DNA from 4 places in the Sphingopyxis lindanitolerans genome. Region 2 is predicted to be linked to each of the others. Evidence: predicted binding sites of a transcription regulator. Region 2 holds the regulator's gene; each other region holds the start of a gene.
The links. Region 2 encodes LexA, which represses DNA repair genes until DNA is damaged. Its sites were predicted from a motif close to GTTCCNCNCTTGTTCT; they were not measured.

Region 1 (7,149 bases), 1.4 Mb from region 2:
TTTTCGGCGGATCGACGGGGGTCATCTATCGCCAATTCTCGGTCACCATGGTCTCGGCGATGGCGCTGTCGGTGCTCGTCGCCCTGATCCTCAGCCCCGCGTTGACCTCGACCCTCCTGAAAGCGCGCGCGGCGCATGGCGAAGAACGCGAGCGCCCGCATCGTTTCCCGCGCACCCACGCCATGATAAAGCGCGCACGGGACGGCTTCAACACGCGCTTCGACCAGGCGGTGAAACGCTATGTCGGCAGCGTGACCAAGGTCGTCGATCGCAAATGGCGTTTCCTGGGCATCTATGTCCTCATCGTGGCGCTGCTCGCGGTGATGTTCGTGCGGTTGCCGGGCGGCTTCCTGCCGAACGAGGATCAGGGCCGCGTCTCGGTCCAGTTCCGCCTGCCCGCGGGCGCGACGCAGGAACGCACGCTCGCGGTGCGCGACCAGGTCGAAAAATATCTGCTCACGCAGGAAAAGGCGAATGTCGATGCGCTGTTCCTCGTCACCGGCGGCGGCGGCGGCGCGGCGGCCGGGCAGAACACCGGCCAGGGTTTCATCAACCTCGTCGATTGGGATTCGCGGCCGGGCAAGGAGAATAGCGCCGACGCGATCGCCGACCGCGCGCGCAAGGCGCTGTCGGGCCTTCGCGACGCGCAGGTCTTTGCGCTCGTCCCCGGCGCGGTGCGCGGCCTTGGCGACACCTCGGGCTTTACGATGGAGTTCCAGAACCGCAGCGGGATGAGCCGCGAGCAATTCGCCGCGGCGCGCGACCGGCTGCTCGACATGGCGAACGCCAATCCGAAACTGACCTCGGTCCGCCTGTCCGACCTTCCCGACGTCGCGACGCTGAAGATCGATGTCGATACCCAGCGGCTGACCGCGTACGGCCTGAGCAACAGCGACGTGAACAGCACGCTGGCGACCGCCTGGGGTGGGCGCTACGTCAACGACTTCATCGACAAGGGCCGCGTCAAGCGCGTCTATGTCCAGGGCGATTCGCAATATCGCGCCAGCCCTGAGGATCTCGGCCAATGGTATGTCCGCTCGTCGAGCGGCCAGATGTCGCCCTTTTCGGCCTTCGCCGACATCGGCTGGTCGACGACGCCGGCCAGCACCTCGCGCTTTCAGGGCGTCCCCGCCTTCGAAATCTCGGGCCAGCCCGCGGCGGGCACCAGTTCGGGCGAGGCGATGGACGAGATGGAGCGGATGGCCGCCGAAATCCCCGGCACCAGCGTCGCCTGGGCGGGCTCTTCCTATCAGGAGCGGCTGTCGTCGGGGCAGGCGCCCTTGCTCTATGGCCTGTCGCTACTCGTCGTCTTCCTCTGCCTCGCCGCGCTTTACGAAAGCTGGTCGATCCCGCTCGCGGTGCTGCTGATCATTCCGCTCGGCCTCGTCGGATCAGTGTTCGCGGTGACGCTGCGCGGGCTGGAGAATGACGTCTATCTCCAGATCGGCCTGCTGACGACGATGGGGCTCGCGGCGAAGAATGCGATCCTGATGATCGAGTTCGCCGAGCAGGAGGAACGCAAGGGCAAGCGCGTCATCGAGGCGGCGATCGCGGCGGCGCGCATCCGCCTGCGCCCGATCCTGATGACCAGCTTCGCCTTCATCTTCGGCGTGATGCCGCTCGCGATCGCGACCGGCGCCGGGGCGAACAGCCGCGTCGCGATCGGCACCGCGGTGATCGGCGGCATGCTGACCGCGGCCTTGCTCGCGATCTTCTTCATCCCGCTGTTCTTCGTTCTCGTCCGCCGCGGCGTGCGCGACGGGCTTGCGGCCTTGCGCCAGCGCTTCGGCAAGAAGGGCGACGGCGCGGAAACGCTGGCGGGAGAGGAAGCATGACGCGAACGCCGTTCCTGCTGATCGCGGCCCCGCTGCTCCTTGCGGGCTGCTCGCTCGCGCCGAAAACGGCGCTCCCCGCGCCGCCGGTGCCGCAAAGCTGGCCGGTCGGCGACGCCTATCTCCTCCAAAGCGAGGAAGCGCTGCCGATCCTGTCGTACAAGACGATCTTCACCGACGCGCGGCTGCAAGGTCTTGTCGATCAGGCGCTGGCGAACAATCGCGACCTGCGCGTCGCTTATGCCAATGTCGCCGCGGCGCGGGCGCAGGCGCGGGTCAGCCGCGCCGGGCAATTTCCCGCGCTCGGCGTCAGCGCGGGCGCGGGCTATTCGGACTCGGGCGGCAATGGCGCTGGAAGTGGTGGGGGCAGCGGCGATTTCTCGCTGCGCGGCGGGGTCACCGCGTTCGAACTCGACCTGTTCGGCCGCCTCGCCAATGCCGCCGAGGCCGATCGCAACAGCGCGCTCGCGACCGAAGCGGCGTCGCGCACGGTGCGGCTGGCGCTGATCGCCGACCTCGCCAACGCCTGGGCGGCCTATGGCGCCGACCGCGACCTGCTCAAGATCGCCGAGGATACCGCCGCCAATGCGCGCGAAAGCGTCCGGCTGACCCAGGCGCGGCTCGACGGCGGCGTCGCGCCGCGCACCGACCTGCGCCAGGCCGAACAGATTCTCGCGACCGCCGAGGCTTCGATCGCGCAGCAGAAAACCGCGCTCGCGCAGGACGAAAATCTGATCCGGCTGCTCGTCGGTTCCGATATCGACCGCGCGCAGCTTCCCGCGGGGCTCGCCGAGGTGACGCCGGGCGTCGTATCGCTCCCCGCCGGGGTCAATTCGCAAATCCTGCTGCGCCGCCCCGACGTGATCGAGGGCGAATATCGCCTGCGCGCCGCCAACGCCGATATCGGCGTCGCGCGCGCACGATTGTTCCCGACGATCTCGCTGACCGGACTGCTCGGCTTTGCGAGCGACGCGCTGTCGAGCCTGTTCGACGGCGGATCATTCAATTGGTCGGCGGGCGGCGACGCGAGCGCGACGATCTTCGACTTCGGCGGCCGCGGCGCCGGGGTCGACGTGACCAAGGCGCAGCGCGACGCAGCGCTCGCAAGCTATGAGGGCGCGATCCAAACCGCCTTTCGCGAGGTAGCCGATGCGCTCGCGGTGCAGGGCACGATTGCGGAGCGCGTCCGCGCCGCGGCGGCGAATACGGCGGCAGCGGCCGACACCGCGATGCTCACCGATGCGCGCTACAAGGGCGGGGTCGACAGCTTCCTCGCCAGCCTCGACGCGCAGCGCAGCCTCTATGCGGCGCGGCGCAGCGAGATCGGCACCGGGTTGCTGCTCGTGCAAACGCGAATCGCGCTGTTCCGGGCGCTGGGCGGCGACAGCGGCGCGGGAAACAAAACCCCCTAATCCCCCTTCGTCATTCCCGCTGGCGCGGGAATGACGAAGCTGTTCCTGGCTTGACAATCCCAGTTCCAAAAGCGCTATTGGAACAAATCAGGAACATATAATGCGCGAGTCGTCCCCCCAACTCGCCGCGCTGCGCCGTCGCGTCGCGCGGCTCGCCGCCGATGGCGGCGTGGCAAGCCGTCCGGCGGGCGGCGGGCTGGCGTCCGGCTGTGCCGCCTTCGACGCGGCGCTCGGCGGCGGGCTCGCCGTCGGGCGGGTGCATGAATTTTTCGCCGCCGACGCGCTCGACGGGACGAACGCCGCTGCCTTCGCGGCGCTGCTCGCGCTGCGCACGCCGGGCAAGGCGCCGCTGGTCTGGCTGCGCACCATCGACGCCGCGCGCCGCACCGGCTCTATCCATGCGCCGGGCATCGCCGAACTCGGCGGCGATCCCGACCGGCTGCTGCTCGTCGAGACCCCCGACCCCAAAATGCTGCTCGCCTGCGCGAATGATGCGATCCGCTGCGCCGGATCGGCGGCGGTGATCGTCGAAAGCTGGGGCAGGTTTCCGTTGCTCGACCTCACCGCCGGACGCCGCCTCGCGCTCGGCGCACGCGATGCGGGCACCAGTTTGTTGATGCTCCGCCTCAACGCCGCGCCTGTGCCGAGCGTTGCCGAAACGCGCTGGAGCGTCGCCGCCGCCCCGTCGCGCGCCCTCGAAGCCGACGCCCCCGGCGCCCCCGCCTTCGACCTCGAACTATTGCGCTGGCGCGCCGGACCCGCCGGGATGCGCTGGCGGCTGGACTGGAACCATGACCAAAATTGCTTCGGGGAAGCGGCGCTATCTGGCGCTGTTCTTCCCCTGGCTGCCCGCCGAGCGGCTCTGCCGCACGGCGCCGCGGCTGCCTGACGCGCCCCTCGTCTTCGCCGAAAAGCGGCGCGGCGCGCTTTGCATCGCGGACGTCGACCCGGCGGCGCGCGGCGCGGGCCTCACGCCCGGCAGGCCGCTCGCCGACGCGCGCGCGCGGGTGCCCGATCTGATCGTCGTTCCGCACGATCCGGCCGCCGACCATGACTGGCTCGACCGGCTCGCGCTCGGGTGCAATCGCTATACGCCGCTCGTCGCGCTCGATGCTCCGGGCGGGCTGATCCTCGACATCGCGGGCGCCGCGCATCTGTTCGGCGGCGAGGCCGGGCTGATCGCCGATGCCGAAATGCGCCTGTCACGGCTCGGCATGACCGTGCGGCCTGCGCTTGGCCCGACCGCCGACGCCGCCCGCGCGCTCGCGCGCTACCAGACCCGCCCCGCGCCCGATGAGGCGCAGGCGATCCGCCGCCTGCCCGTCGCCGCGCTCGAGCTCGGGGCCGAAGCGACGACCGCGCTCGTCCGCGCCGGGCTGAAGACGATCGGCGACCTTGCGAGCCGCCCGATGGCGGCGATCGCCGCGCGTTTCGGCGCCGGCGCCGCGACCGCGCTCCGCCGCATCCTCGGCGACGCGCCGAGCCCGCTCGACCCGCGCATCGCGCCGCCGCCCATCGCCGTCGATCGCCGCTTCGCCGAACCGCTCGGCAGCAGCGCGCACGCGGCCAAGGTGCTGGCCGAACTCGCCGACGAAGCGATCGCGATGCTGGGCGAACGCGGCAAGGGCGGGCGGCATTTTCGCGCAACCTTCTTTCGCAGCGACGGGCTGGCGCGCAGCATCGCGGTCGAGACCGGCCAGGCGACGCGCGACACCCGCCTTGTCATGCGCCTGTTCGCCGAACGGATGGACGGGCTCGCCGACCCGCTCGACCCCGGCTTCGGCTTCGACATGATCCGCCTTGCGGTGCCGCGGCTCGAAGCGCTCGGCGCCCACCAGTTGAAACTCGAAGGCGGCGCGGTGCGGGCTTCGGATCAGGGGGCGGCGATCGACGCGCTGGTCGACCGGCTGACGACGCGGCTCGGCCGCGAGCGGGTCAGAACGTTGCGCGCCGCCGACACGCATATTCCCGAACAGGCGCAACTCGCGCTCCCCGCGATCGACGCCCCCACACCCTCGCCATGGCCCACACCCGAACCCGGCGAGCCGCCGCTGCGCCCCTTCCACCTCTTCGATCCGCCGCAGCCGATCGAGGTGATCGCCGAAGTTCCCGACGGCCCGCCGCACCAGTTCCGCTGGCGCCAGCGCGCGCACGCCGTGCGCCGCTACGAAGGCCCCGAACGCATCGCCGCCGAATGGTGGCGCCGCCGCGACAACGCCGGGCTGACGCGCGATTATTACCGCGTCGAGGATGTCCAGGGCCGCCGCTACTGGCTCTTCCGCCACGGCCTCTATGACGAAAAGGCCGATCCGCGCTGGTATATCCACGGACTGTTCGCATGAGCGAGCAAGCTGTCGAACCCGGTTTCGCCGAACTGGTCGCCGCGACCAATTACAGTTTCCTGCGCGGCGCCTCGCACCCCGCCGAAATGGTGGCGGAAGCGATCGCCCTTGGCCTGAGCGGCATCGGCATCGCCGACCGCAACAGCGTCGCGGGGGTGGTGCGGGCGCTGACCGGGCTGCGCAAGCTGCGCGAAGGTGCCGCAGAGGAAGGAATAGACCTTCCCGACATAAAACTCGTCGTCGGTGCCCGACTGGTCTTCGACGACGGCACGCCCGACATCATCGCCTATCCGACCACGCGCCATGGTTGGGGCCGGCTGACGCGGATGCTCACGATCGGCAATCGCCGCACCACAAAGGGCGATTGCGTTATGAAGCTCGAAAATCTGCTGATCCATTGCGAGGATATGATCCTGATCGCGATGGCGGCCGAAAAGGATGAGGCCGTGTTGCTCCGCCTGGCCGCGGTCGCACCGGACTCGCTGTGGCTTGGGGCTACAATGCCAAGAGGCGGCAGCGATCGCCGACGCCTCTCGCGGTTAAGCGCCTTGGCAGACCGTGTCGGCATTCCGATGCTCGCGACGAACGACGCGCTTTACGCCACGCGCGAACAGCGGCCGCTCCACGATGTCATCACCTGCATCCGCGAGGGCACGAACTTAGGCGATGCCGGCCGCCTGCTCCGAGCCAATGGCGAGCGTCACCTGAAGTCGCCGCAGGAAATGCGACGACTCTTCCGCACATGCCCCGAGGCGGTCGACGAAAGCGCGAAAATACTCGATCGCATCGATTTTTCGCTGAGAGACCTGGAGTATGAATATCCGCACGAGCCGGTCCCCGAAGACTGGGAACCCCAAAGCTGGCTCGAACATATGGTGATGGAAGCCGCGAACAAACTTCATCCGGGCGGGTTGCCCGACCGTTGGCAGGCGGCGCTCGATGAAGAGCTCGGCCTTATCAGTAAATGCAAATTCGCCTGCTACTTCCTGACCGTCCACGACATCGTAAATTTCGCCCGCACGCAAGACCCGCCCATCCTTTGTCAGGGACGCGGTTCGGCGGCGAATTCGCTCGTCTGTTATCTGCTCGAAATCACCTCGATCGACCCCATTGCCAATAACCTCCTCTTCACGCGCTTCCTGTCCGAGGAACGGCGCGAGCCACCCGATATCGACGTCGATTTCGAGCATGAGCGGCGCGAAGAGGTGATGCAATATGTCTATCGTCGTTACACACGGCGACGTGCGGGCATTGCCGCGACGGTGATCCATTACCGCCCGCGCAGCGCGGTACGCGAGGTCGGCAAGGCGCTGGGACTCAGCGAGGATATCACGCAGCGACTCGCCGACACGACCTGGGGCAGCTGGGGCAGCGAGATGCCCATAGAACGGTTCGTCGAAGCGGGGCTGGACCCTGCGCAGGGCGATATTGCGCGACTGCAATGGATCGTCGCGCAGCTACTCACTTTCCCGCGCCACCTGTCGCAGCATGTCGGCGGCTATGTGCTGACCGAGGACCGGCTCGATGAGACGGTACCAATCCACAATGCCGCAATGGAGGACC
Region 2 (7,149 bases):
GCTTCGCGATCATCGGCTCGTCGCCCGAAATCCTCGTGCGCGTGCGCGATGGCGAAATCACGATCAGGCCCATCGCCGGCACCCGCCCGCGCGGCCGCACCGGCGCCGAGGACGCCGAAAATCGCGAATCTTTACTCGCCGATCCCAAGGAACGCGCCGAACATCTGATGCTGCTCGACCTCGGTCGCAACGACGTCGGCCGCGCCGCGGTCGGCGGCACCGTCGCCGTCACCGACAGCTACACCGTCGAATTCTACAGCCATGTCATGCACATCGTGTCGAACGTCATCGGCCGCATCGCGCCCGGCAAGGACGCGATCGATGCGCTGTTCGCGGGCTTCCCGGCCGGCACGGTCAGCGGCGCGCCCAAGGTTCGCGCCTGCCAGATCATCGCCGAACTCGAAACCGACGCGCGCGGGCCCTACGCGGGCGGCGTCGGCTATTTCGCGCCCGACGGCAATATGGACAGTTGCATCGTGCTGCGCACCGCGATCGTCAAAGACGGCGAAATGCACGTCCAGGCCGGCGCCGGCATCGTCGCCGACAGCCAGGTCGCCTATGAACAGCGCGAATGCGAAGCCAAGGCCGGCGCGCTGTTCGCCGCGGCGCGCGAAGCGGTGCGGCTCGCGGGAACGCCGGGTTACGGGCAATAGAGCCAGGCCGTTTGCGCCCCTTCCCTTCGTTGGGTTTGCCAGCCCTATCGCTTCTATCCCTTCCATGCCGGTCGCAAAACCGTTAGGGCGCCGCCATGATCCTCGTCATCGACAATTACGACAGCTTCACCTTCAACCTCGTTCATTATCTGATCGAGCTCGGGGCCGAAGTGCGCGTCGAACGCAACGACGCGCTGTCCGCATCGCAAGCGCTCGCGAGCGGCGCCGATGCGATCCTCATTTCACCCGGACCCTGCACCCCGAACGAGGCGGGAATCAGCCTCGACCTCGTCGCTGCCTGCGCCGACGCGAAACGGCCGCTGCTCGGCGTCTGCCTCGGCCACCAGGCGATCGGCCAGCATTTCGGCGGCATCGTGCAGCGGGGCCACCTGATGCACGGCAAGACGTCGCCCGTCTGCCATGACGGCACCGGCCTGTTCGCGGACCTGCCCTCGCCCCTCACCGCGACGCGCTATCACAGCCTCGAGGTCGTCGATATTCCGCCGACCCTCGCGATCAACGCCACCAGCGACGACGGCGCGGTGATGGGGTTCCGCCATGTCGAGTTGCCGATCCACGGCGTCCAGTTCCACCCCGAAAGCATCGCGACCGAACACGGCCACGCGATGCTCGCCAATTTCCTGCGTCTGGCCGGGCTGCCGGTCGCGGCGCGGCGCGCGGCATGAGCGGCTTCGGCGCGCTTCCCGACCCCGCCACGCTGCTGGGGCATGACGAGGCGGTCGCCGCGTTCGAGGCGATCCTCGACGGCGGCGCCAGCGACGACCATATCGCCGCCTTCCTGATCGCGCTGTCGGATCGCGGCGAGACGATGGTCGAGATCGCCGCCGCGGCGCAGGCCATGCGCGACCGGATGATCCCGATCAACGCCCCCGCGAACGCGATCGACGTCTGCGGCACCGGCGGCGACGGCCATCATACGCTCAACGTCTCGACCGCGGTCGCCATCGTTGTCGCAGCGTGCGAGGTTCCAGTCGCAAAGCACGGAAATCGCGCGGCTTCGTCGAAGTCGGGCGCCGCCGACACGCTCGAAGCGCTCGGCCTCGACATGGAGCGTGCCGGGGCGATGGCCGAGGCGCAGCTCGCCGACCTCGGCATCTGCTTTCTCTTTGCCGCCAATCACCATCCCGCGATGAAGCGTATCCAGCCGATCCGCAAGCAGATCGGCCAGCGCACGATCTTCAACCTGATGGGACCGCTTGCCAATCCCGCGCGCGTTTCGCGCCAGTTGATCGGAATCGCGCGCCCCGCTTATGTCGCCGTCTATGCCGAAGCGCTGCACCAGCTCGGCACCGATCATTCGCGGGTGATTTCGGGCGACGAGGGGCTCGACGAACTGTCGCTCGCGGGCGGCAACGAGGTCGCGGTCATCACCCGCGAGGGCGTGCGGATGCAGCGCAGCACCGCCGCCGACGCCGGGCTCCCCAGCCACCCGATCACCGCCATCCGCGGCGGCGACGCCCACGCGAACGCGGCGGCGCTCCGTGCGCTGCTGCAGGGCGACCATGGCGCCTATCGCGACGCGGTTCTCTATAATGCCGCCGAAGCGCTGGTCGTCGCAGGCGCCGCCGAAACCCTGATCGACGGCGTCGAGAACGCCGCCGAGGCGATCGACAAGGGGCTCGCCAACGCCCTGCTCAACTGCTGGATCGCGTATAAATGAACAGGCTCACCGAAATCCTCGCCACCAAGGCGACCGAAGTCGCGGCGCGGCGCCAGGCCTATTCGATCGCCGACCTCGACCGCATCGACGCCGGCGCGCCGCGCGGCTTTCAGGCGGCGCTCCAAACAAAGATCGATGCGGGCGGCTTTGGCCTGATCGCAGAAATCAAGAAAGCATCGCCATCCAAAGGATTGATAAGAGAAGATTTTAATCCTGCCGAACACGCCCGTGCCTATGCGGCGGGCGGCGCGGCGTGCCTTTCGGTGCTCACCGACGCGCCCTATTTTCAGGGGCATGAGGAATTTCTGATCGCGGCGCGCACCGCGTGCGACCTTCCCGTCCTCCGCAAGGATTTCATGATCGACCCGTGGCAGGTCGCCGAGGCGCGCTCGATCGGCGCCGACGCGATCCTGATCATCGTCGCCGCGCTCGACGACGGCGCGATGCGCGAGATCGAGGATGCGGCGATCGAACGCGGCATGGATGTCCTCGTCGAAGTGCATGACGAGCCCGAACTCGACCGCGCGCTGACGCGGCTCCGCTCGCACCTGATCGGGGTCAACAACCGCGATCTCAAGACCTTCGAGACCGACCTTGCCGTCACCGAGCGGCTGGCAAGGCTGGTGCCGCCCGGCACGCTCCTCGTCGGCGAAAGCGGCATCGCCGCCCACGGCGACTGCCAACGCCTGGCGCAGAGCGGCGTCCAGGCCTTCCTCGTCGGCGAAAGCCTGATGCGCCAGCCCGATGTCGAGGCGGCGACGCGAGCGTTGCTGCTAGGGTAAAGCGACATTTCCGCTTTGGGGCGGGAAGCGGATATTGAAGGATGGCGCAGATTTCCCCTCCCGCGTGCGGGAGGGGCAGCGAGACTTACGAACTTTGTTCGTTAGTCGCAGCGGGGTGGGGCATTGCGACGTTGCTGCCCACCCCCAACCCCTCCCGCAAGCGGGAGGGGAGAAGAGCGGCCGCTCCCCGTCATTCGCCATCATCCCCCTTGCCTTCGCCGCCCCGCCTTGCTTGGCTCGCCCGATGATCAGCAAACCGACTCACCTCGACGACAGCGGCGCCGCCCATATGGTCGATGTCGGCGCCAAGCCCGCCACCCGGCGCCGCGCCGTCGCGGGTGGACGGATCGCCATGTCGGCCGCGGCGCTCGATGCGATCCGCACCGGCAACGCCCCCAAGGGCGACATATTGTCGACCGCGCGCATCGCTGGCATCATGGCCGCAAAGCGCACCGCCGATCTGATCCCGCTCTGCCACCCGCTCGCGCTCACCAGCGTCACGGTCGAGTTCGCGTGGGAAACCGGCGGCCTTTCGGTCCGCGCGGCGGCGGAAACGACCGGCCCGACCGGAGTCGAGATGGAGGCGCTGACCGCCGCCTCGGTCGCGCTGCTCACCCTCTACGACATGGCAAAGGCGCTCGACCGCGCGATGGTCCTCGGCGACATCCGCCTGCTCGAAAAAAGCGGCGGCCGCTCGGGCGACTGGCGCGCGGCATGAACGGCCTGCTTCGCGTCGAGGAAGCCCAGGCGCGTCTGTTGGCACTACGCTCGCCGCTGCCGCCAGAGAATATAGCATTTTTGCAGTCTCTTGGACGTTATCTTTCACAAGATGTCGTCGCTCAGCGCGATCAGCCCGCCGCGCCGCTGTCGGCGATGGACGGCTATGCGATCCGCTTCGACGATCTTCCCGGCCCCTGGCGGATCGGCGGCGAAGTGGCGGCGGGCGCGGTTCCCTCCGCGCCGCTCGCGCCGGGCGAAGCGGTACGCATCTTCACCGGCGCGCTGCTCCCCGATGGCGCCGATACGGTGCTTATTCAGGAAAATACCGCCGCCGAAGGGGCAAGCCTCGCCTTGACCGGCGACGCGCCCGCCGCGCGCGGCGCGAACATCCGCGACCGCGCGAGCGATTTCGCCGCGAGCGACCGGCTGCTCGCCGCCGGAACGCGGCTGACGCCCGGCGCGATCGCGACCGCGATCATGGGCGGCGCGGCGCAGCTTGCGGTCGGCGGGCGGCCGCGCGTCGCGGTCATGACCACCGGCGACGAACTGGTGCAGCCGGGCCGCGCGCTCGCCCCCGGACAGATACCCGACAGCAACGGTCCGATGCTCGCGGCGCTGCTCGCGGGCGAACCGGCGGAGGTCGGCCTGCCGCTGCACATGCGCGACGACCGGGCGATGATTTCCAGTATTCTCAAGGATCTAGCGCGACGTCACGACGTCATCGTCACCGTCGGCGGCGCCTCGGTCGGCGATCACGACCATGTTCGCGGCGCGCTCGAAGATGCGGGCGGCCACGTCGATTTCTGGAAGGTCGCGATGAAGCCGGGCAAGCCGCTGATCGCGGGAATGATCGGCGACGCGCTCCTGCTCGGCCTGCCCGGTAATCCCTCCTCCGCCTTCGTCACCGCGATCCTGTTCCTGCTTCCGCTCGTCCGCCATCTCGCGGGCGCGCGCGACCCGCTGCCCGCCATCCGCCGCGCGCCGCTCGCTGCGCCGCTCGCCGCAGGCGGCAGCCGCCGCGATTATCTGCGCGCGCGGGTCGACGACGGCTGCCTCGCGCCGTTCGGCGAACAGGACAGCGGCCGCACCGTTCCGCTCGCCGAAGCGAAGGCCTTGCTGCTCCGCGAGACCGGCGCGCCCGCCAAAGCCGCGGGCGACCTCGCGGACTATATCGACATCGCTTGACAAGTTCCGCTTTGTTCCACTATCGTTCTCCCTATGTCCGGAACTGACATCATGGAGAACGACAGATGTTGACCGCGAAGCAGCATGAACTGCTCCACTTCATCCAGCAGCGCCTCGACGCGAGCGGCATTTCGCCGTCGTTCGAGGAGATGAAGGAAGCGCTCGGCCTCAAGTCGAAATCGGGCATTCATCGCCTGATAAGCGCCTTGGAAGAAAGGGGCTTTCTCCGCCGCCTCCCCAATCGCGCCCGCGCGCTTGAGGTGCTGAAGACGCCCGAGGGCGTGAAGGCTCCGGTGCCGGGCGATCGCGACAATATCGTCCCGCTGCGCAAGCCCGCCCCGGCGCTGCGCCCGATCGCCGCAAACGACATCATCGAGGTGCCGCTGCACGGCAAGATCGCCGCGGGCGTGCCGATCGAAGCGTTCGAGGATCACAACCAGCTCGCGGTTCCCGCCGCGCTGCTCGGCGCGGGCGAACATTATGCGCTCGAGGTGTCGGGCGATTCGATGGTCGAGGCGGGCATCTTCGACGGCGATTATGCGCTGATCCAGAAAGCCGACACCGCGCGCGAGGGCGATATCGTCGTCGCACTGGTCGACGGGCAGGATGCGACGCTCAAATATTTCCGCCGTGAAGGCAAGATGATCCGGCTCGATCCGGCCAACAGCGCCTATGAGCCGCAGCGTTACGAGGCCGCGCGCGTCATGGTGCAAGGGCGCTTGTCGGGACTGCTTCGTCGTTACCACTAAGCTGGTCGGGCTGGCGCCACGGATGCTCGTCGCCCGCGCGGCGCACGGCGACGACCCGCGGCCTGCCCGCCAGATAGATCGCCAGCCCGCCGCTTTCCGCCAGGCTGTCGCGGCCGATCGTCAGCCAGCGCCCGACGCATTCGCGCGGTAACCAGCGGTCGCTGATCACGACATCGGCGGCGTCGCAGGCGGCCGCCATGTCGGCCCCTTCGATCCGGTCGCGGCCGCGCGAGGCCAGGATGACGCGCTGCGCGCCGTCAACGCCCTGGCGCCAGCGGCAGAAATCCACATTGCATTCGACATGGTCCAGATCGGCGAGCGCGCCGAGCGGGGTGTCGATCCCCGCCGCCTCGCGCATCGTATCGCGCACGAAATCGCCGGCGCGATCGCGCAGCAGCGCATAGCCGCCGCCGGGCGCCGCCGCCGCGATGTTGCGCCCGTCGCCGGTGATCAGCAGGTCGGGGCGCGGCTGCGCAAGCAGCGCCGCGATACCGATCGCCAGCGGCACCGCGCCGGCCCGGCGCCAGCGCGTCCGCCAGAGGAGAATCCACAGCCCGCCGCCGACCGTCAGCGCAAAGCCCCAGCGCGGAAAGATCGGCAGCGTCGCGACCGCCCCCGGCGTGCCCGCCACCGCATGCGCGAGCGCGATGAGCAGGCGCAGCGCATGGTCGGCAACCCACCAGAAAGGCGCGCCAATGCCGATACTGTCGAACAGCAGCCCCGCCGCTTCCATCGGCATGATGACGAAGGTCGTGAGCGGGATCGCCACGACATTGGCAAGCGCGCCATAAAGCCCCGCCTTGTGGAAATGGAACAACGCGATCGGCGCCAGCGCGACCTCGACGACCAGCCCGGTGATCAGCAGCCCGGCCAGTCCCCGCCCCCATCGCCGCGGCAAACCCTCGTCGCGCCGCGCGAGGAAGCGCCGCATCGTCGGGCTTTCGTGCAGCGCAACGATCGCGGTCACCGCCGCGAAACTGAGCTGGAAGCTCGGCCCGGCGAGCGATTCGGGACGCCACAGCAACACGATCAGCGCCCCCGCCGCGACCAGCCGCAAGGTCAGCGCCTCGCGCCCCATCAGGAAAGCGACGAGGACGAGCAGCGCCGCGATCAACGACCGCAGCGTCGGCACCTCGGCCCCCGCCAGCCAGGTATAGCCCGCCCCGGCGAGCGCCCCGGCCGCCGCCGCGATCGGCAGCACATATCCTTCCAGCGCCAATCGCCGGCTGAGCGCGAACAGCCGCATCGCGACGAGCATCGCGAAGCCGATCACCGCGGTGACGTGCAGCCCGCTGATCGACAGCAGGTGCGCCAGCCCGGCGCGGCGCATCGCCTCGTCATCCTCGGGCGAAATCGCGCCGCGGTCGCCGGTGACCAGC
Region 3 (7,149 bases), 1.0 Mb from region 2:
CTTCCATTTGGGTTCGCGAGGCATCGGGACGGCATGGCAGCGATGCGCATTGTAGGACAGACGAAAAAGGCCTCGCCTTTCGGCGAGGCCCTCCCGGCTTTCGATGGCAAGGAGCCGCATCGAAAATCGTCCCCCCCTCGAATCGTCTTGGGTCGCAGTCGACGATTCGAAAGTTGGTGGGTGCTAGCCGGTAATCCGGAAGAGTCAACATGCGGTTTACGCTACGCCTTCCATGATAAAATAGCCTATTCTTAGCCCGCTAGAAGAGCGTGGGTGAGCCGGTCGGCGGCTTCCGGCTGAACCAGGGAATGTCGGTGCGTTCTACGGGAAGCCGCTCTGCGGGATATTGGGTGACGAGCATCATGGCGTCTGCGGGTTCCGCGCGCAGCCATCGGTCATGATCGGAGGCCTGCAGGATGACCGGCATCCGGTCGTGGACATCGAAAAGCTCCTTCGTCGCATCGACCATCACCATCGTGTAGCAATCGCCCCATTCGTCGCTCGGGCGCCAGAGACCGGCGCAGGCAGCGAGTGGCTGGTCGGTGGGGCTGATCCATGTCTGCGTCATCCGGCCCTTTTCGCCTTCGGCCTCGGCGAAGGCGGTGAAGGGGATGAGGCAGCGCTGCGCCGGGTTGGTGAACCAGGTACGCCAGAAGCTCATCAGTTTGTCGTCGCGCGCATTGTTTACGGGCTTCGGCTTGCTGGTCGCCTTCATATGCTTGAGCCGGACCGGAAACCCCCAGGTCATCGCCTCGAGCGCGCGCGCGCCGCCATCCTCGCGCACGACGAACCCCTGCCCGCCGGGATAGACGTCGCCGGGCTGCGCGTTGGTGAGCGGGCGGCGCGCACCGAAGGCCGACGCGACCTCGTCGACCGAGGCCTTGAGCGTCACCAGATTGCACATGATCGCGCCTCCTTGCCGTGTTTCCGGTCAGGCCGCTCCTAAGAGCTCGTCGAAATTCTGCTGAATCGGCGGCATGATGCTGAAGCTGTTCTTGGGGAAGGGCTGCAATATGTCCAGCGGCGGCCGCGTCCCCATCAGCCAATCGAACCAGTCCTCGGGGCGCACCACGGCAACATGCCGGTCCTTGTGCGGCGCCAGATCGTCATAGGCCGGAACGGTGAGCGCGGCGAAACTTTCTGGCCAAAGGCGGTGCGCTGGCCGCCAGACCGCCGCGATGCAGAAGAAGGGCTCGTCGGTGATCAGGCTGGCCGCATATATCGTCTTGCCACGCTTCACGAGGCCGAACGCATTGGCGAGCAGCAGGCAGGGCCGGTCGATGATCGCGGTCTCGGACTTGAGCAGCGGAATCTGGAAGATGTCGGCGTCGCGCGAGTGCAGGCCCCAGAGCATTTCCTTCTCGCGCTCGCGCTGGCCGTCCCACACCATCACCCGGTGTATCTTGCCGATGCCGACGAGTGCGTCATCGCTTTCGATATCCATGGGTTTTAATCCTCATGCACGGAAGCGGCTGAGCGCCCGCTTCCATTCGCGTTCGTCGGGCATGGGCAAGGCGATATCGTCGGGACCGGGATCGACCAGCTCGATCCGCACCGGGCGAACGCGCTTGCCGGTCCGGGCGCCGCAGCGAACGCACCAGAATTTCTCACGTGCCTTGCCGAGATCATCGTCCCACATCTTGCACTGGAAGCGCCACCAGATTCCATAGGGGTTGAAGGTCGCGCTGTGTCCGCAGCGGCAGACGGGCTTGATCGCCCGAAACCAGGCGGCCGCCTCGAAGATGTGCGTTGCTCGGGGCTGCCCCTCTTTGGTCCAGCCGCCCACGTCACAGCGAAAGCCCGAGCTGGTCGGGACTCGCGGGCTCCGCGCCCGCGCGAACGCTCTCGACGATTGCGCGGGCAAGTTCGAACGCCGCCTCGACCCGGATATGGCTCGTCGGTGCGGTAATCCCGACGCGCGCCCAGCCGGGGGCGGCAAGAATGGTTTCGGCGACTCGGGCGGTATCGATTTTATCCATGCCGCAAAGAGAACATAGGAAGAACATTTTGGCAAGGCTGCGAGCGATGCACGGTCGGGCAGCGTCGGCGTGCGTCGGCCGTGCGGCGGCGATGCCGCCGCACGCGAGCCCGAGGGGAGCCCGGACGCCGGGACGGATCGGGCGCGGCGAGAGAGGCTCGCCGCCGGTCCGCCGCGGAGAACCGATATGTCTTGTTCTGTCAAACCATCGCGCCAGCGCGGCGCGCGCGCGACCCTCTACGAAGAGATCACCAGCCGGATCATCGCCGAGCTCGAAGCCGGGCGGTTGCCCTGGGTTCAGCCTTGGGATGCGGGCCGGGCCGCGGCCGGTCTCCCCTATAATGTGGTGAGCGACCGGCGCTACAGCGGCATCAACATCCTCACCCTCTGGCATGCGGTTATGAGCCGGGGCTTTCGGGGCCATGGTTTCCTGACTTTTCGTCAAGCGCTCGCGCTGGGGGGCAGTGTCCGCCGCGGCGAGCGCGGGATCGGGGTCATCTATACCCGGCGCGCGGCAGCCGACGCGTCCGAGCCCGGCGGCGGCGGGGCGGGCGAATGCAAGGGCGGCTTTTCTTTCCTGAAGCAGTTCACTGTTTTTTCGGTCGACCAGTGCGATGGCCTGCCCGACAAATATCATGTTGCCGCGCCGCCCGTGCCCGAAGGCTTGATCCTTCCGCAGGCAGCCGAGCTGATTGCAGCCACCGGGGCCGAAGTCCGCATCGGCGGCGCATCGGCCTATTACAGCCCGCGCCACGATTTCGTCGCGGTGCCGCATCCGCAGGATTTCTACGCGCCGGTTGATTGGCACCGGACCGCCTTTCACGAACTCGGTCACTGGACGGGCCATGAGAGCCGCCTGGCCCGCGATCAGAGCGGCAGTTTCGGCTCGAAGCCTTATGGTCATGAAGAACTCATCGCCGAAATGGCGGGCGCGTTCGTCTGCGCCGCGCTCGGTATCAGCCCGAGCGTGCGCCACGCCGACTATATCGGCTCCTGGCTTGCGATCATCCGCGAGGATCATCGCGCAATCCTGCGTACCGCCAGTGCTGCGTCGAAGGCCGCCGACTATCTGCTCGCCTTCCGCGCTGGCCCGCCGGCTCATCGCGCTGCCGCGTCGACAGCCACACCGTCCGTCCTTCCAGACGGGGTCGAGAGCCGCATGGTCAGCGGAAGGATCGCGGCATGAGCCTCCTCACGCCCGACATCGCCGCCCGGCTCACCGCCAACGCCCGCACCCGCATCGACGCGGTCCGGCGCGGCCTGCGCGAGCCCGACCCGAGGCCCGTGGTCCGCTTCTTCAATCCGGTCGGCGCCGCGACCTGGCTGGCCACCGAGTTGGACCCCGACGGCATATTGTTCGGCCTTGCCGATCTCGGCTTCGGTTGCCCCGAACTCGGAAGTTTCTCGCTCGCCGAACTCGAGGCGGTCCGGCTCCCGTTCGGGCTCGGCATCGAGCGCGATCTCCTGTTCGAGGCCCAGCATCCGCTGTCGGTCTACGCCGCGGCGGCCCGCGCCGCGGGTTCGGTCGTGCTGGGCGAGCGGCGCCTCGCTGCCGCGGAGCGCCGCCTCTCGGGGCGCGCGTGACGCGGATGATCTTCGGGTCCGCCGGTGGCGGACCCGCGAGGAAGAGGAAGGCCGGGGCCTCGTGACGGGCTTGACAGCCGAGGGAGTGTCCCGCGGCGGCCCGTCATGGAGAATGGCCATGGCCAGTGCAAAACGAAAGATCACCCTCAGCCCGTCGCGCGATATCCCGTTCGACCGGCTTGTCCTCAGCCAGGCGAACGTCCGGCGCGTAAAGGCGGGCGTGTCGATCGGCGAACTTGCCGACGACATCGCGCGCCGCACCCTGCTGCAGAGCCTCAATGTGCGCCCGCAGCGGACCGATGAAGGCGCGGAGACCGGCTTCTTCGAAATCCCGGCGGGCGGCCGCCGCTATCGCGCGCTCGAACTGCTCGTGAAGCAGAAGCGGCTCGCGAAGGATGCGCCGGTCCCCTGCATCGTCCAGCAGACCGCCGGCATTCTCGCCGAGGAGGACAGCTATGCCGAAAACGCCGTTCGCGAGGCGCTGCATCCGCTCGACCAGTTCCGCGCGATGCAGGCGATGGTGGACAAGGGCGCCGAAGTCGAGGCGATCGCGGCGTATTTTATGACGACGCCCGCCGTCGTTCGCCAGCGTCTCAAGCTCGCCTCGGTCGCCCCGGCGCTGCACGAGCTCTATGCCGAGGATGAAATGACCCTGGATCAGTTGATGGCCTTCACGGTATCGGACGACCATGAGCGGCAGGTCCAGACCTGGGAACTGCTCGCGCACAGCTTCAACAAGTCCCCGGCCTTCATTCGCAGCAAGCTGACCGAGAACAGCGTGCGCGCCGCCGACAAACGCGTTCGCTTCGTGTCCGCCGACGCCTATGTTGCGGCAGGCGGCAGTATCGTGCGCGATCTCTTCGAGGCGGACGATGGCGGCTGGCTGACCGACCCCGCGCTGCTCGACCGGCTCGTGTCCGAAAAGCTCGCGGCCATCGCCGAGCGCATCGGCGGCGAAGGCTGGAAGTGGGTCGAGGCTCTCGTCGATTTTCCCTATGGCGCGACCCGGGGCCTGCGCGCTCTGGGCAGCAGCGAGGTGCCGATGACGGAGGAGGAAGCGGCGCAGGTCGTCGCGCTCGAAGCGGAGGCGGACGCGCTGTCGCACAAATGGGCCGACGAGCCCGACGTTCCCGAGGAGGTGCATGCGCGCCTCGAGGCGATCGAATGCGAGATCGGTGCGCTCGCCGATCGGCCGCAGATCTTCGACGACGCCGAGGTGGCGCTCGCCGGCGCATTCGTCTCGATCGACTATGACGGGACGATCCGGGTCGACCGCGGCTTCGTGCGGGCCGAAGATGAGCCTGCCGCCGAGGAGGAAGAGGTTGCGGATGCGGCCGAGCCGAGCAACGATAACGAGCCCGATCGCGAAGCCGGCGCCGATGCAGGCGGCGAGGAGTGCGATGGGTCGGGCGCGGATGCGGAAGAAGACACGCTGAAACCGCTGCCCGAGCGGATCGTGTCGGACCTGACGGCCTGGCGGACGCTCGCGCTGCAGGATGCCTTTGCGGCCAGCCCGCAGGCCGCCTTCGCCGCGGTGCTCCACGCGCTCGTCCTGTCGATCTTCTACCGGACCAGCCACGAGACCTGCCTCAAGCTGTCGGTATCGACGGTCTATTTCACCAACGAGCCCGCCGGGCTGCGCGACTGCGCCCCCGCCCGGTCGATCGAGGCCCGGCACGCCGCCTGGCGCGAGAAGCTGCCGACCGGGGACGCCGACCTCTGGGACGCCTTGCTTGCCCTCGATGCCAATGAGCAGGCGATGCTGTTCGCGCATTGCGCTTCGCTCGGCGTCAATGCGCAGGCCGAGATCCTGCCCAAATATCCGAACGGGCGCATCTCGGCGCACGGCGTCGAGCGCCGGATCGTCCACAGCCATGTGCTCGCGCGCGTGGTGAACCTCGATGTCGTCGCGGCCGGCTGGCGCCCGACCGCCGACGGTTATTTCCGGGGTGTGACGAAGGCGCGGCTTCTCGCCGACGTCGCCGAAGCGCGCGGGCCCGAGTTCGCCGGCATGATCGACCATCTCAAGAAGCCGGACATGGCCCGCGAAGCCGAAAAGCTGCTCGAGGACTCGGGCTGGGTCCCCGAGCCGATGCGGACCCCCGCCCTCGAAGCGGTTGGCGGTGACGCGGATGCGGGCCACGCCGATGCCGTTCCTGGAACGGACGAGGCGGTGACCGGGACCGAAGCCCTGGGTGGGGAAGGCGACGGTGACGGCGACTGGGATGAGATGCCCGTGGCCGCCGAATGAGCGTTGGGCGGGGCGGCTTCGGTCGTCCCGCCCTTTTTTCGTTCGCGGCGATCGGCGCGTGCCGCGCGTCGCGGCATATTGTTGAAACGGGCGGGCGCTCTGTGCCATCCTCCGCTCTGCCGGCAGGGGCTGCCGGCGCCGTTTGCGAGGATCGGTCGTTGCTGGCGACCGCCGTCCCGCGCTCGTCGCCGGAGAGCCTTATGGACAGCATTTCCGATATCGTCGTCCGCCTTGCCGACAATGCCGAGGCCGTCTGCCGCCGCTATCTTCCGAACGGCCGCCGCGAAGGCCGCTACTGGCTCGTCGGCGATATCCGCGGCACGCCGGGTCGCAGCCTCTATGTGCTCCTGTCCGGTGAGAGCGGTGCGCGCGGTCGGGCCGGCAAATGGACCGATGCCGCGAGCGGCGAGCATGGCGATCTCCTCGACATCATCGCCGCGAGCTGCGACCACGCTTCGATGCGTGATACGCTTACCGAGGCGCGGCGCTTTCTGAGCCTGCCCATGCCGCTGCCGGATAGCGCTGCGCTGCGCGCTCGCAAGGTCCGGCAGGGAACGGAAGCGGCGGCGCGGCGGCTCTGGGCGGCATCGAAAACGGCCGAGGGCACGCTGGCCTCGGCCTATCTGGCGTCGCGCGGCCTTGGCATTGAATCCGCGGCGGGATCGCTGCGCTATCATCCGCGCTGCTATTATCGCGCCTCGCGCGACGATGCTGCCAACGTGCCGTCGGCCTGGCCGGCGATGATCGCCGCGGTGACCGATGATCTGGGCGTCGTCGTCGGTGTCCATCGCACCTGGCTGGCGCCTTCGGGCGGCAAGGCGCTCGTCGCCGATCCGCGCCGCGCCTTGGGCCATCTTCTCGGGCACGGCGTTCGCTTCGGCGCTGCCGGCGAGGTCATGGCTGCCGGCGAGGGTATCGAAACCATCCTGTCGCTGCGCGAAGCGCTGCCCGAAATGCCGATGATCGCGGGGCTGTCGGCGGCACATCTCGCTGCCATCGAATTTCCGGAATCGCTGCGCCGCCTCTATGTCGCCCGCGACAGGGACCCGGCTGGGGCGGCTGCGTTGGCAACGCTCGGCGCACGCGCGGCCTCGGCAGGCGTCGCGGTCCTGCCGCTCGATCCGCGCCACGGCGATTTCAACGAGGACCTCATGGCGGTTGGTATCATGGGCCTTGTTGTCGGCGTGAGGGAGCAACTCGCGCCCGAGGATAGGGGGCTTCTGACATGATCCCGTCCTTGCGGCCGTCTGCCTCGGGGTGGCAACGCCTCTAGGTAGCAACCTTCCTGTGTGTCGCGCGATCGATCGGCCTGCCGGGCGTGAGCCGTCAGCTCGAA
Region 4 (7,149 bases), 620 kb from region 2:
GCGGTCGCGGGCAAGGATGCTGGGTGGTTCCTTGGCCGCCGCGCCCATGCCGACATAGATCAGCCGATCCTCGGCGATGCCGCGGCGGCGCGCTTCGGCAAGGCTGGCGACGATAAAGCCCGCGCCCTGGTTCACCGACGAATTGGCGACCATCAGCTTCGAATAGGGAAAGGCGATCGGGCGGTTGCGCTCATCGACGCGCAGCATGTCGGCGGGGGAGACGGGTTTGCGGATCCATGCGCCGTCGTTCGCGGCCGCGACCTGGGAAAAGCGCGACCAGATTTCGGCGCTTTCGGCCTGCGCTTCCTCAAGGCTTTGTCCCCACGCGGCGCGGGTCGCGTTTTCATAGAGCGGATAGACGTCGACCGGCGCGGCGAGGCCGTGCTTCTGCGCATAATTGGGTTCGCGCCGCGTCGCGACCTGGCGCACCGCATTATAGCTCTTGTCCTCGCCGCTTGCGGCCTTGGCGGCGCGGCCGGCGGCGGTGCGCAGTGCCTCAGCCCCGACGATCGCGGCGAGTTTGACCTCGCCCGAACCGATACGGTTCGCGGCTTCGTTGAGCAGGCGCACCGGCGTGTCGCCGTGCGGCGCGGCCGACTGATAATTGATCGCCGGATTGGCGCCAATCGCGGCGGCGAGCGGTTCGCAGAGCTTGCCGAGATGGTGGAAGCTGATCTGATCGACGATCGCGAGGCTGTCGAGGTCGGCCAGCGACACGCCCGCGTCTTCCCCGGCAAGCTTCAGCGCCGCGACCATCAGGCCGAGCGAGTCGAGCCCCTGGTCGGGGTCTTCGGGCCGGTCGTTGACCTGCCCGACGCCGATGATGACGGGAATACGCTCGGGGTCGGTCATCGCCATCTAGCGCGCTTTCCATTCGGGCTTGCGTTTCTGTGCGAAGGCCAGCGGTCCTTCGCGGGCATCTTCGCTGCGCATCAGCGCGTTGCGCTCGATGCTGTTATGCTCCCAATAGGGCGCGTCCGCCGCGATGCGCCCGTCCTGAATGCCGAGCGCGACGCGCTTCGACGCCTGCACCGACAGCGGCGCGTTGGCGGCGATCTTTTCGGCGAGGGCGATCGCGGTCGGCAGCAGGTCGGCGAGCGGGACGACATGGTTGACCAGCCCGAATTCGGCGGCGCGCGCGGCGGGGATCGGGTCGCCGGTGAGCATATATTCCATCGCCAGCTTGCGCGGCAGTTGCTGCGCGAGGCGAAAGGCGCCGCCCGCCGCCGCGAACAGCCCGACCTTGACCTCGGGCAGGCCGAATTGTGCGTGGGTTGCGGCGACGATGATGTCGCTCATCAGCGCGATCTCGCAGCCGCCGCCAAAGGCGAAGCCGTTGACCGCGGCGATGATCGGCTTCGAGATCGGGTGTGCGACCATGCCGGCGAAACCCCAGGCGAGCTGGGCCGGGTCGCTGGGCTGGAGGCTTTCGCCGCGCGACAAGGCGACGAGGTCGGCGCCCGCGCAAAAGCTTCGGTCGCCCGCGCCGGTGATGACGACCGCGCGGATGTCGGAGTCGGCTTCCGCTGTTTCGAGCGCGGTGCCGATGCCGACATGGACCGCGGCGTTGACCGCGTTGCGCGCTTCGGGGCGGTTGATCGTAACGATCAGGACGTGCCCGCGGCGTTCGGTGAGGATGGCGGGGGCGGCGGTGTCGGTCATGCGAATCTCTCCCTTTGGGGGGAGTATCGGCGGGAGTTGACGTTTACGTCAATTGGAAAGCCCGAGAAGCGACGCCGCCAGCCTCCATTTCCCCCGTCATGCTGAACTTGTTTCAGCATCCATGGCCAGCACTCTCCTTCGACACCGCGTCGGAGGAAGCGACCGGCCATGGACCCTGAAACAAGTTCAGTGTGACGAGATTTGGAAGCAGTTTGCCTAAATGACGGCTCAGATCGACTGTCCGGTTTTGGCCCAATCGGCGAGGAAGCCTTCGATGCCCTTTTCGGTGAGGATATGCTTGAACAGTCCCTTGATGACCGAGGGGGGCGCGGTCATCACGTCGGCGCCGATCTTGGCGGCTTCGAGGACGTGGATGCCGTGGCGGACGCTCGCGACGAGGATTTGGGTGTCATAGGCATAATTGTCGTAGATCAGGCGGATGTCGGCGATCAGCTGCATGCCGTCGAAGCCATTGTCGTCGTGGCGCCCGACGAAGGGCGAAACGAAGGTCGCGCCGGCCTTCGCGGCGAGCAGCGCCTGCGCCGCCGAGAAGCAGAGCGTGACATTGACCATCGTGCCGTCGCTGGTCAGCGCCTTGCAGGTCTTGAGCCCGTCGATCGTCAGCGGCACCTTGATGCAGACATTGTCGGCGATCTTGCGGAGGATCTCGGCCTCCTTCATCATCGTTTCATGGTCGAGCGCGACGACCTCGGCCGACACCGGGCCGGTGGTGAGCGCGCAGATTTCGCGGGTCACCTCCTTGAAGTCGCGCCCCGACCTGGCGATCAGCGACGGGTTGGTCGTCACCCCGTCGAGCAGGCCCGTCGCGGCGAGGTCCCGGATGTCGGCGATGTCGGCGGTGTCGGCAAAGAATTTCATGGCGCGGGCTTTCTTGTGCGAGGCGATTCGGGATTGCGACCGCCCTATAACCCTTTCGTCGTCATTGCGAGCGGAGCGAAGCAATCTCCAGCCATCGGCCTTTGCGCAAGGTCGATGGCTGGAGATTGCTTCGTCGCCCGCGGCTCCTCGCAATGACGGAGAGAGCAAAAGCACTGGCGTTCCATCTTTGTTCCGATTATGCGAACCGCATGGCCAAAGCGAAACGCCAATATGTCTGCCAGAATTGCGGTTCGGTCAGCTATCGCTGGCAGGGGCAATGCGCCGATTGCAGCGAGTGGAACACGCTGGTCGAGGAGGCGGGGGAAACCGTCTTTTCGGCCAAGCACGACCTCAGCCGCGGCGGGCGCACGCTGGCGCTCGAAACGCTGGGCGCCGACAGCAAGATGCCCGACCGGATGCTCTGCGGCATCGCCGAGTTCGATCGCGCGATGGGCGGCGGCTTCGTCGCGGGGTCGGCAACGCTGATCGGCGGCGATCCAGGGATCGGCAAATCGACACTGTTGTTGCAGGCGGCGGGACGGCTCGCCAAGGCGGGCCGGTCGGTCGTCTATATCAGCGGCGAGGAAGCGGCGGCGCAGGTGCGACTGCGCGCGCAGCGGCTGGGGCTCGGCGATGCGCCGGTCGCGCTCGCCAGCGCGACCTCGGTGCGCGACATCCTCGCAACGCTTGACCGGCAGACCGCCGATTTCGTCGTCATCGATTCGATCCAGACGATGCACAGCGACCTGATCGACAGCGCGCCGGGCACCGTGAGCCAGGTCCGCGCGAGCGCGCAGGAACTGATCCGCTATGCCAAGGACAGCGGCGCGGCGATCGTGCTCGTCGGTCATGTGACCAAGGACGGGACGATCGCGGGGCCGCGCGTCCTCGAACATATGGTCGACACCGTGCTGGCGTTCGAGGGCGAGCGCAGCCACCAATATCGCATCCTGCGCGCGGTCAAGAACCGCTTTGGCGGCACCGACGAGATCGGGGTGTTCGCGATGGGCGAAGAGGGGCTGGGCGAAGTCAGCAACCCGTCGAGCCTGTTCCTGACCGACCGCAGCCGCGACGTGCCGGGATCGGTGGTGTTTCCCGCGCTCGAAGGCACGCGGCCGGTGCTGGTCGAGGTGCAGGCGCTGACCGTCCGCCTCGCGAGCGGGGCGACGCCGCGGCGCGCGGTCGTCGGCTGGGACAGTGGGCGGCTGGCGATGGTGCTCGCGGTGCTGGAGGCGCGCTGCGGGCTCCAGATGGGCGCCGCCGAAGTCTATCTCAATATCGCCGGCGGCTATCGCCTGACCGATCCCGCCGCCGATCTTGCGGTCGCGGCGGCGCTGATTTCGGCGTTCAGCGAGCGGCCGGTGCCCGCCGACGCGATCGTCTTTGGCGAATTGTCGCTCTCGGGCGAAATCCGTCCCGTCGCGCATGATGCGCTGCGTCTGCGCGAAGCGGCGAAGCTGGGTTTTTCAAGGGGCTGGGGGCCGAAGGGGATGAAGCCCGTGAACGGGATCGGCGTTACGGGCTTTTCCCGGCTCGGCGAACTCGTCGACCTGATGCTTGGCCGTGCCGGGGGCGATTGATCCATTGCTCGACTATGTGCCTGCCGATCACCTATTGCAAAATCCGTGTCTCCCCGCGAAGGCGGGGACACGCTAGGCTTACTCTTTTTATTCAAGGACGACCGCGCAATTGTCCAATCTGACGGCCCTCGATATCCTTGTGCTGACCTTGGTCGGCGGCGGTGCCGTGCTCGGTTTTGTGCGTGGGCTGGTGCAGGAGGTGACGAGCCTTCTCGCCTGGGTGCTGGCGATCGCCGCGGTGCGCTTTTTTCATCCGCTGGTCACCGACTTCGTCTCGCGCTGGATCGCGGCGCCCGGCGGCGCGGCGATGCTCGCTTTCGTGATCCTGTTCGGCGGGGTTTTCGCGCTCGCCAAATGGGGATCGCGGACGATGGGCCAGCGCAGCCGGGCGTCGCTAGTCGGCGGGTTCGATCGCGGGCTTGGCGCCGGGTTCGGTGCAGTCAAAGGGCTGATCGTCGCGACTCTGCTCTTCATGGCCGCGACGCTGCTCTATGATATCGGCTACGGCAATGCGCAGCGCCCGGCGTGGATAACCGACAGCCGCAGCTATCCCGCGCTGAGCGCGACGAGCGCGGCGCTGAGCAAGGTGATCGCCGAGCGGCGCGCCGAGGCGCGATCGGCACGCGACGAGGCCGACAAGCCGGCCGCCGACGGGGCGAGCGGGCGATGAGCGGCGCGCTCTATAATCGCGACATATTGGCGCTCGCAGTGGGATCGGCCGACTTTCCGCCACGCGAAGCGGGGCGGCACCGCATCTCGGCGCGCGCGCCGCTGTGCGGCAGCGCGATCATCCTCGATGTCGATACCGGCGACGATGGCCGGGTGAGCGGCATCGGCATGCATGTCGAGGCGTGCGCGCTGGGCCAGGCGTCGGCGACGTTGCTCGCGCGCCACGCAGCCGGAAAAAACCTGTCCGACATCCGCGCCGCGCGCGCCGCGATCGCGGACTGGTTCGCGGGCGAAGCCGGTCTGCCCGACTGGCCGGGTTTCGATCTGCTCGCCGCCGCGCAGGACTATCCCGCGCGGCATGGCGCGATCCTGCTGCCGTTCGACGCCGCGGTCGCGGCGCTCGAGGAAGAGGCCGCACCGGCATGACGCTTGCCGCCCTCGCCGCCGGAGCGGCCGGGGCTGTCGGCGAAACCGCGACCGACGCCGCGCTGCTCGAAGGCGCGATCCTGCTCGGGGTCGCGACCTTTTTCGTGCTCATCTTTCGCCGCCTCGGCCTGGGTGCGGTCCTCGGCTATCTGATCGCCGGGGCGCTCGTTGGGCCGCATGGGCTGGGGCTTGTCGGCGGCGGCGAATCGAAGCTGGCCTTTGCCGAGATCGGCATCGCCTTCCTGCTGTTCCTCGTCGGCCTCGAATTGCACCCGCGGCGCTTGTGGAATCTGCGGCGCGCGGTCTTCGGGCTCGGGTTCGCGCAGGTTGTCGTCACGGGGGCGGCGCTTGCCGGGCTGATCTTCGCGACGCTCGGTTTCAGCTGGCAGGCGGCGCTGGCGCTCGGCCTGCCGCTGGCGCTTTCGTCGACCGCGCAGGTGCTGCCGAGCCTCAAAAGTTCGGGGCGGATCAATTCGCCCTTCGGCGAAAAAGCGTTTTCGATCCTGTTGTTCCAGGATTTGGCGATCGTGCCGATGATCACGATCATCGCGGCGCTGTCGCGCGCGCCCGCCAACCCGTCGGCGCCGCCGGGGTGGCAGATGGCGCTTACCACCGTCGGCGCGATCCTGATCCTCGTGCTGGTCGGCCGCTTCGTCGTCAATCCGCTGCTTCGCCTCGTCGGCCGCTATGGCGAGCGCGAGCTGTTCGTCGTCGTCGGACTGCTCGCGGTGCTGGCGAGCGCGGCCTTCATGCACAGCCTCCACCTGTCGACCGCGCTCGGCGCGTTCGTGGCGGGAATGATGCTCGCCGACTCGCCTTATCGGCACGAGATCGAGGCCGATGTCGAACCGTTCCGCCTCGTGCTGCTCGGCCTGTTCTTCCTCGCGGTCGGCATGGTGCTCGACGTCGGGGTCGTCGTGCAACGACCGCTGCTCGTCCTCTCGCTTGCCGCCGGGCTGGTCGTGGTCAAGGCTGCGGTGCTGACCATCCTCGTCCGCCTGTCCGGCAAGCCCTGGAGCACGGCGTTCGGCCTTGGCCTGCTGCTCAGCCAGGGCGGCGAATTCGGCTTTCTGCTGTTTACCCAGGCCGCCGATGCGCTGCTCGTCGCCCCCGCGGCGGCAAGCCTGTTCAGCGCCGTCGTCACGCTGTCGATGATGACGACGCCGTTCCTGATGCTGTTCGCGCGCGGCCTCGAGTTTTCGCCGGGCAGCGATGCCGATCTCGACGACCCCGAAAACGCGCCGCGCGGATCGTCGATCGTCATCGGATACGGCCGCTTTGGGCAGATCGTCGCGCAGATGCTCCACGCGGTCGATTGTTCGGTGACGCTGATCGACAAGAAGCCGAGCCAGATCGAGCTGTCGGGGCGCTTCGATACCAAAGTCTATTTCGGCGACGGGCTGCGCATCGACGTGCTGCGCCGCGCGGGGGCGGAGGAAGCGCGGCTGATCATCTTTTGCACCGACGACCGCGGCATCGACGCCGCCGCGCTCGCGCCGATCGTCGCCGCCTTCCCCAATGCCCGCGTGCTGACGCGCGTGTTCGACCGGCGGCAATTGCTCGCGATCGACGGGGCGGGAGCGGTCGGCGCGGTGCGCGAAGTCTTTGAAAGCTCGATCGCGCTCGGCATGCTCGCGCTCCAGCAGATCGAGGTCGAACCGCGCGAGATCGAGGATGTCGAAATGGCGCTGCGCCAGCTCGATGCCGAACGGCTCGGCATGCAGATCAGCGAAGGCGACCTCGGTGCGGGGCGCGATTACCGCTTCGTCGCGGGCGGCGGGAGGCAGGCGACCAGCGTCCTCGAAGCGCTGCGTGAGCGGCGGCAGGCCGCGAAACGGGCGCGCGAGGAAGAGGAAAGCGATCAGGCGGCCTGACTTTGATAACCTCGCCCTTGCTTCGCTTCGCTCGCCATAACGGAGTGTTTTAGCCGGTT

Region 1: a site for LexA is predicted at 3,324-3,339, ahead of CVO77_RS10010 (ImuA family protein). Genes of this name have one in related genera too.
Region 3: a site for LexA is predicted at 1,989-2,004, ahead of CVO77_RS08290 (DUF6771 family protein). Genes of this name have one in related genera too.
Region 4: a site for LexA is predicted at 2,720-2,735, ahead of radA (DNA repair protein RadA). Genes of this name have one in related genera too.

Annotation. Positions count from the first base shown of each region.
Region 1 is NZ_CM009578.1:2,078,396-2,085,544, forward strand. It holds gene CVO77_RS10000 (efflux RND transporter permease subunit) at 1-1,835, shown strand, start outside; gene CVO77_RS10005 (efflux transporter outer membrane subunit) at 1,832-3,244, shown strand; gene CVO77_RS10010 (ImuA family protein) at 3,345-4,133, shown strand; gene CVO77_RS10015 (Y-family DNA polymerase) at 4,036-5,586, shown strand; gene CVO77_RS10020 (error-prone DNA polymerase) at 5,583-7,149, shown strand, end outside.
Region 2 is NZ_CM009578.1:676,565-683,713, forward strand. It holds gene CVO77_RS03185 (anthranilate synthase component I family protein) at 1-653, shown strand, start outside; gene CVO77_RS03190 (anthranilate synthase component II) at 749-1,339, shown strand; gene trpD (anthranilate phosphoribosyltransferase) at 1,336-2,334, shown strand; gene trpC (indole-3-glycerol phosphate synthase TrpC) at 2,331-3,116, shown strand; gene moaC (cyclic pyranopterin monophosphate synthase MoaC) at 3,364-3,834, shown strand; gene CVO77_RS03210 (molybdopterin molybdotransferase MoeA) at 3,831-5,021, shown strand; gene lexA (transcriptional repressor LexA) at 5,087-5,770, shown strand; gene CVO77_RS03220 (ComEC/Rec2 family competence protein) at 5,724-7,149, opposite strand, start outside.
Region 3 is NZ_CM009578.1:1,708,096-1,715,244, reverse strand. It holds gene CVO77_RS21800 (hypothetical protein) at 1-24, opposite strand, end outside; gene CVO77_RS08305 (SOS response-associated peptidase) at 260-904, opposite strand; gene CVO77_RS08300 (SOS response-associated peptidase family protein) at 932-1,444, opposite strand; gene CVO77_RS08295 (hypothetical protein) at 1,457-1,786, opposite strand; gene CVO77_RS08290 (DUF6771 family protein) at 1,788-1,979, opposite strand; gene CVO77_RS08285 (ArdC family protein) at 2,166-3,164, shown strand; gene CVO77_RS08280 (DUF2958 domain-containing protein) at 3,161-3,562, shown strand; gene CVO77_RS08275 (ParB/RepB/Spo0J family partition protein) at 3,681-5,813, shown strand; gene CVO77_RS08270 (DUF7146 domain-containing protein) at 6,014-7,042, shown strand.
Region 4 is NZ_CM009578.1:1,294,808-1,301,956, reverse strand. It holds gene CVO77_RS06245 (acetyl-CoA acetyltransferase) at 1-858, opposite strand, end outside; gene CVO77_RS06240 (enoyl-CoA hydratase-related protein) at 859-1,662, opposite strand; gene fsa (fructose-6-phosphate aldolase) at 1,891-2,541, opposite strand; gene radA (DNA repair protein RadA) at 2,751-4,121, shown strand; gene CVO77_RS06225 (CvpA family protein) at 4,231-4,791, shown strand; gene CVO77_RS06220 (iron-sulfur cluster assembly scaffold protein) at 4,788-5,216, shown strand; gene CVO77_RS06215 (cation:proton antiporter domain-containing protein) at 5,213-7,090, shown strand; gene aroB (3-dehydroquinate synthase) at 7,140-7,149, opposite strand, start outside.